Regions from separate parts of the Blautia sp. MSK.18.38 genome, predicted to be linked through region 2. Evidence: riboswitches for the same ligand, from Rfam matches in the RefSeq annotation. Region 2 holds a riboswitch; the other holds the start of a gene.
The links. A riboswitch is a leader RNA that binds a small molecule or an ion and turns the genes downstream of it on or off. The one in region 2 is predicted to bind cyclic di-GMP.

Region 1 (3,433 bases), on a different contig from region 2:
GTACATAGAAGCTAAATACGGCTTCAAAGTACATACCGCATATATTGCAGAGGTAAAGAGAGATTTAGGCTTGCCGATGTACGATGCTCCTAATGCGGTAGAGAAATTGAAACAGCCGAGGAAGCATCCAACTCCAGAGAAGGTTGAAGCAATAAAGGATGCATTGAAGCATTTTGAAGTGATTTAATAATGATGAGCGTATCATTAAAATAGTGGTACGCTTTTCTTTAAAATATTTGGGAAGCAATATATAAGTGCTGAATATGCTTGAAAGGAGCATTCCTGTAATTCATTAAAAGCGCCAATTGAATAAAAAAGAACCTCAAGGTATGATTGAGTTGCATCTTGGCGGATGTAAACAAAACAATCAAGCACTGGAGGTTCCAAATGAATTATACACAGAATGAAAAGATTGAGCAAGTAACAGATTCAACAATGGTTGTCGGAGTTGATATAGGAAGCCAGATACATTATGCAAGAGCTTTTGATAACAGAGGACGCGAACTTACAAAACGTATTTTTCCTTTTCATAACGATCTGGAAGGGTTCAATTCTTTCAACCTTTGGGCAGAGACACTTAAGACTGAGAATAAAAAGACTGCAGTTCTGATCGGCTGCGAGCCAACAGGTCATTACTGGTTTGCGTTTGCGAAGTATGTAAATGATCATCAGAAAAGATTAGTAATGGTCAATCCATTCTCGGTTAAGAAGATCAAGGAACTTGATGATAACAGTCCAAAGAAAACAGATTCAAAAGATCCAAAAACAATCGCAAAACTAGTTGTGGATGGGAGATATTCAATCCCATACATGCCAGAAGGCATTTATGCCGAAATAAGAGACCTGGTATACAGCCGTGAGCCTATATGGATAATCTGAGGCATAAGTGTCGTGAAGAGCCGTATGCCTGAATTGGGCACGTACGGATCTGTGGGGGATATACCTAGTAATAGGTGTTTCTACCCGACAATTTAGGACTCGTCAGAGGATGGTGATCCTGGTAGACATGAGAGGTTAGTTACGAGAGGTCCTCACCCACTGCTTATTGCTTTTCGCAACCTCCACAGGGGAGTTACTTGATTCGGTTAAAATATATGTAAATTTTCCACTAAAATATTATTGACGTAAGAAAAACCACATGGTATTTTATTTTTGGAAAAAATGAAAATTATTTTAAAGGCAAACCTGTTGAAAGGCAGGGTCGCAAAGCCAGAAGGGACTAAAGTCAGAAAGTTTGACCATGTCAGCCGGTTGCCACTGTTTCCATATCATCATAATATATGGAAAAGATGTTTGAACAGAAGAGATTCCGATACCTTTTATACTATATAGATGTGTGATTTTAAAGAATATAGTAGGGACACTGGCAGATTTTGGCAGATGTCCTTTTTGTATGCAAAAATGGGTAACGAAACTAGCAGGGACAGGTTTTCTGTATACAGATAAAAGCAGGATGAAGAAGGCATAAGACGGAGAGAGGACTTTTATAAAATGAAAAATTATGAAGACAAAATATATTCCTTAGGTGAGACTGTAACGGGGCAGACACAGGCCATGTCACAGGCCGTACAGAAAACACTGGAAAATAATGGCGGGGTAGGTATAATGACAGGATCTTATGACCAAAACCTGTCTATTTTGTCTGTGGATAATCTGCTGTTGCATAGTACAGGATATACATTCGATACTTTCATGGAACAGACAAAAGGCTCATTGAGAAATTTCTTTTATGACGAGGAAGATATACTGGAGCGAGACCGTTTTTTGCAGCTTCACGGAACAGGGGAAGCACAGATCCTTGCAGCAGACGGTACAGTGAATAATGTACGGCTTTGTAAAGAGGATGCGACAGATGAGGCGGGCAGACAGATCTGGGTTATGTCCGTACAGGTCAACTGGGATCATATAAATTTGGCACTGCTCAATGAGGCTATCTGTTCCGGCTTCTGGTATTTTGACTGTGACGAAAACAGTGAGATTGTGAATGCAAACTGGAGTCATGAATTTCGAAAAATGCTTGGTTATCATGACACCCTGGACTTTCCGAATAAACTGGAATCCTGGTCAGATCTTCTGCATCCACAGGATAAAGAAAGAGTAATGGTGCAGCTTCAGGCGGCAATTAAGGATAAGACGAACCAGATAAAATACCAGGTAGAGTATCGTATGAGAATGAAGGATAATCAATACCAGTGGTTTCGGGCATCGGCAGAAGTAATACGCCGTCTGGATGGTTCTGCCAGCAGGATTGCCGGGATTTTTATTAACATTGATGGGGAGAAAAAAGAAATCATGCAGGCACAAAAATCTGCTGCTTTCCACCGGGCTTTTACGAAAGCAGATTTGTGCGAGTATTATGTGAATCTGGAAGCGAATACTTTTGATACCTTTAAGGTTGAACCGTCCCTGATGACCGTCTTTGAACAGAGTCATACGTGGGATGAATTGATCCGGCATTTTGTGGATTCCTATGTTGTGGAGACAGATAAGAAGGCGGTATCCTCTTTTTACGACCGTGGTTATATTGCAGAAAGGCTGAAGGGGCTGGAAACCGAATTGGCTTTAGAGTGCCGTATCACTCTGAATGGAGAAGAACGATGGGTCCGCAATGTGGTCATACGTGGCGAAATAGAGGATTCAGAATATGCCATGATCTTTCTACGTGATATCACAGAGACAAAGGTAGAGAGCGCACGGCATCTGCAGATGGCAGCAGATAATGCTTCCATGGAGCAGCTGATCCAGAGCATAGTGCGTCTGGTTGACCGCTTTGTTGTCTGTGATCTGGAAAATGACAGATATGAATTCTACAATCTGAATGGACAGATGATATATAAACCTCTGGGATTTTATCATGATTTTCAGATGCAGGTTCTTGAAAAATATAAGACACTGGAACCATTGGAAGTTATAGATATCCTGATAGCCCCGGATAATATTCGGAAAAAACTGAAAAGTGAAAATGATATTTATAAGTTTGAGTATTGCAGCCTGGATGAAAAGACTTATAAAATCGCTTCTTATATTCCCTTGGAATGGAAGAATGGAAAGCTGGAAAAGGTATTGCTGGCATCCATGGATGTGACACAGGAGAAGAAAGCAGAGATTGAATCCCGTCAGGCACTGAAAGAGGCTTACCGGTCCGCAGAAAATGCAAATCGTGCGAAAACAGAATTCCTTTCCAATATGTCCCATGATATCCGGACACCAATGAATGCGATTGTGGGTCTGACAGCAATCGCAGGAGCAAATGTTGAGAGCCAGGACAGAGTCATTGAATGCCTCGGCAAGATCACAGAATCAAGCCGCCATCTGCTGGGGCTGATCAATGAAGTATTGGATATGGCACGCATTGAAAGTGGAAAAATGACACTGGCACAGGAAGATTTCAATCTGTCAGAGCTGGTAGATAATCTTATTACACTTACGAAAC
Region 2 (3,433 bases):
ACTCATTTCACCGCAAAAACATTCAACTGGTTCTTGCAGTCTATATATTTTTTGAACTTTATCTAAATTTAGTTCATTCTTCCTGAACTTCATTATCATATTACATTCTGGACATTCAGCAAATATCCAGTTATCCTCTTCCTTAACGTAATTCATATAACCCCTTTTTTATATCATTATCATTTATTTTTTAACAGCATCTCAATTTATGATAATGCTACCAATACTTTTTTCAGTGCCTCTTCTTTCATATTACCATAAAGTCTTTCTGCTTTTACTACATCTTCCAGAATATTAATTACCTCTAAATATTCCACATCCTGTAATTGTATCAAATATCCCCTAATTTCACTTGCATTTTTACATTCTTGTAATCTACTCATTAATACAGTTACATCGGGATTTATTTCCCCGTTATTTTTCGCAAGTGCCTTTTGAACAGCATTCATTTTTCTCCCGCATCTACAACACTGTTCAGACTCTTCTTTATTCGTTGCTCCACAATAACAAACCCATTTATTTTCTATAATAGAAAACTTTGTGACTGCATCTTCTCCGTGCATTTCACGAATTTGTTCTATTTCATCTAAGTCAACATCTGGGACTTGAATTGAATTATTTGTATCAACTTCTGTCAGCTTTCCGTTAATAATCATTTTCTTGACAACAACATTAGCTTTACAAATTAAATCAACTCGATATTCCGCTAACGATATTTTCATGGTTTCTGATGTAATCCAATCTTCTTTTCCATGAAAACCAAAAATCGCATCATTTACAGATCTGATTTCTTTAAAAATATTCTCAAAATATATATCTGCCATAATTGCGGTTACATCACAATCTTCTCTATATTTTTTTATATTAATTGCACCTAAAGTAACCTCCTCGACTGGATTGTATTTTAAATTAATACTATAAACATTTAACGGTAGCATTTCATTTCTTACCATTGAGGGAATCACATATGATATATAATTTGTTTTTTCTTCACTTTCCTTTATTTTTACTGCTGTTCCATTTGCAATGACTCCTATAATATCTGAGCTAAATGTCGTATAATCAATATCAATTCCTATAATTGCATTACCGCCTCTTGAAGCAGTCTGTTTTTTCAATTCTTCTATAGCAGCATTTTTTGCATCCTGAAGCTTACGTTCATATGAATCACTTCTTGTCCCGAAAAAATCTGCAATAGATACATTAGCAGAACTAAACATTCCAGTACCAAGAACAACCGAAGCTGATAATACATCTAAATATTTAACAATATCATACCCTTCAAAATTGTATCCTGTAGTTAAAAGCATATAAATCCCCCTAATATAAAATATATAAAAAAGACACTGCTCCATCATAAAGCAATGCCTTAATCATCCAAATTGCAACTGGCTGTCATACATTTGCTTAGACCCTATAGTTTTGCGCCGCCAAATTTCTCTGGGTTTGCCGTATTCTATTTCACACTTTTTTCACAATTTCTTATATGCTCCATTATATTCGTCATTGCGAAGATATTCAAGAGTAAAAAGATATTTTATGGTTATTCTATCAAGAAAAAAGAAGGATAACTAATGATTGATTACTCTCCCTTCTGGGAAACGCTCAAAAATTCAAATGAAAATTGGTATACACTGACAAATAAACATCACCTGTCACATAGTACCATGCACCGGCTAAAACACAATAAAGACGTCTCTATGCGTACTGTTAATGATTTATGCCGTATCCTTAATTGTCAGATACAGGATATTTGTGTGTATGTCCCATCAGATGACGATCAGCCATTATAATCCTTATACTCTATACGACATAAACTCTCTTTTTTCGCTATGAAAACGTAAAAAAATAGGCATAACAAGGATTATACTCCCTGATATGCCTATAATTATCTCAATACGGCTCTACTCGCACCGTAAGCAGTTTTTCATATATGTATTCTGGTATCTTATCTCTGTATTTTGACACCGTGATCGCAATATCACATTCTTTAAACTTCTTATAATCTGCAAAAGCTTCATCTATTGTGTTCCGATATGGTAAATCAATTATATCTTCTGTGCCAAAATAAGTAATCTGTCCGTAATATTTATTGACTTTACCATTATATCTTACACCAAGAGGAAGTACATTATCTGCTGTTTCTCCATCCTTATAATGCTTTTTGCTGTTAGCAAGCAATGTATTTAATCCTTGTGGCAGAATACAAATTGTCTCTGGAGAATACACCTTACTGCCATTACCAAATAAATCCTTGTCTACAGCCATTGATTCTCCTGGTACTTCATAATATAACTCTAGATATTGCTTGATAAATAGTTGTGGATTATCTTGCCATTCCTGACACATTTCAGCATCATCATAACATTTGTGTGCACTGCTACTGTTATCTTCTCCTTTACATCGACTGAAAATAGCACCGTATGCAGCCATAGCTTGACTTTTAGCATTATTGATATACTCAATGTATTCCTGCTCATATCCTAATTCCTGCCATGTAATCTTACCTGCTTTCAGATTTCTAAAATCCTTATCAGAAACATAGATCAGATTCTTATACCAGTTATCCGCAAAGTCACCGTTCTTATGCCACACTTTGAATCTGCCTCTATATTGTTTCAGAAAGCATTTTGCTACTAACTCTTCTGGACTGGTTTCTCTCTTAGTGGTTTCAACTATGATTTTGCCTGTTAGGTTCCCTCTGATTTTTTCTGGTGTTCGCCACACTTCATAAACAGTATAATGGCATTTTCCTTGCTTATGCTCATAGAATTTGTTCTTATTTGGGTTTCTATGGTTATTTACACCTCTTCCGTAATTAGAAATCCAATAGTTTTCTGTCTGCGGTACTCTTACAAATACTTCAAATGCACTGATTAATTTACATTTAATCGGATGCTCTACAGGTAGCATATCTGTTGGTGGTATCTCTGCCAGATTTTTATTTTCATCAAGAATATACTGCATCTTCATTTCTGTATTTTTTAATTCCATTATTTCTCTAACCCTTTCCCATCTGTAATATTATTTTCAGCAGCAGTAGTTGTCCTGTCAGTCATTGGACACCAGTCAGGAGTTATATCTGGTAAAGTATCTTCACCCAGCTTCCCCATATCATCTGACCTATCCTCATGGTCACAATAATATATTCTCTTATTAACAGCGTAACATTTCATATATTTACATTCTTTACATATCATTCGTTTTCTTCTCCTTCTTCGTATCCATCATCTTGATTATTTGCTTCTTCCTTGAGGTAATCTTCATATGATTTACAAGCACGCTTTAACCTCGCACAAGGTTTAAATTTCGGTAAATATCTATCTGGAATCTCATACACATTTTTTCCTGTTCTTTCTATCCCAGAACGTACTATTCTTTCTTTATAAAGTTTAGGTGCTACAGTGAAAAATCCATTTAATGATAATTTATC

Region 1: linked by a shared signal. The riboswitch ahead of NE638_RS10015 (hybrid sensor histidine kinase/response regulator) and the one ahead of NE638_RS14570 (YbjQ family protein) in region 2 are both predicted to bind cyclic di-GMP.

The regions. Positions count from the first base shown of each region.
Region 1 covers NZ_JANFYP010000014.1:16,859-20,291, reverse strand. The annotation lists partial or broken gene NE638_RS10025 (23S rRNA (uracil-5-)-methyltransferase RumA) at 1-187, shown strand, start outside; gene NE638_RS10020 (IS110 family transposase) at 388-879, shown strand; cyclic di-GMP riboswitch class I at 1,169-1,259, shown strand; gene NE638_RS10015 (hybrid sensor histidine kinase/response regulator) at 1,492-3,433, shown strand, end outside.
Region 2 covers NZ_JANFYP010000026.1:40,366-43,798, reverse strand. The annotation lists gene NE638_RS14575 (hypothetical protein) at 1-156, opposite strand, end outside; gene NE638_RS14570 (YbjQ family protein) at 207-1,310, opposite strand; cyclic di-GMP riboswitch class I at 1,381-1,461, opposite strand; gene NE638_RS18300 (helix-turn-helix domain-containing protein) at 1,575-1,793, shown strand; gene NE638_RS14560 (hypothetical protein) at 1,894-2,994, opposite strand; gene NE638_RS14555 (hypothetical protein) at 2,994-3,200, opposite strand; gene NE638_RS14550 (HU family DNA-binding protein) at 3,197-3,433, opposite strand, start outside.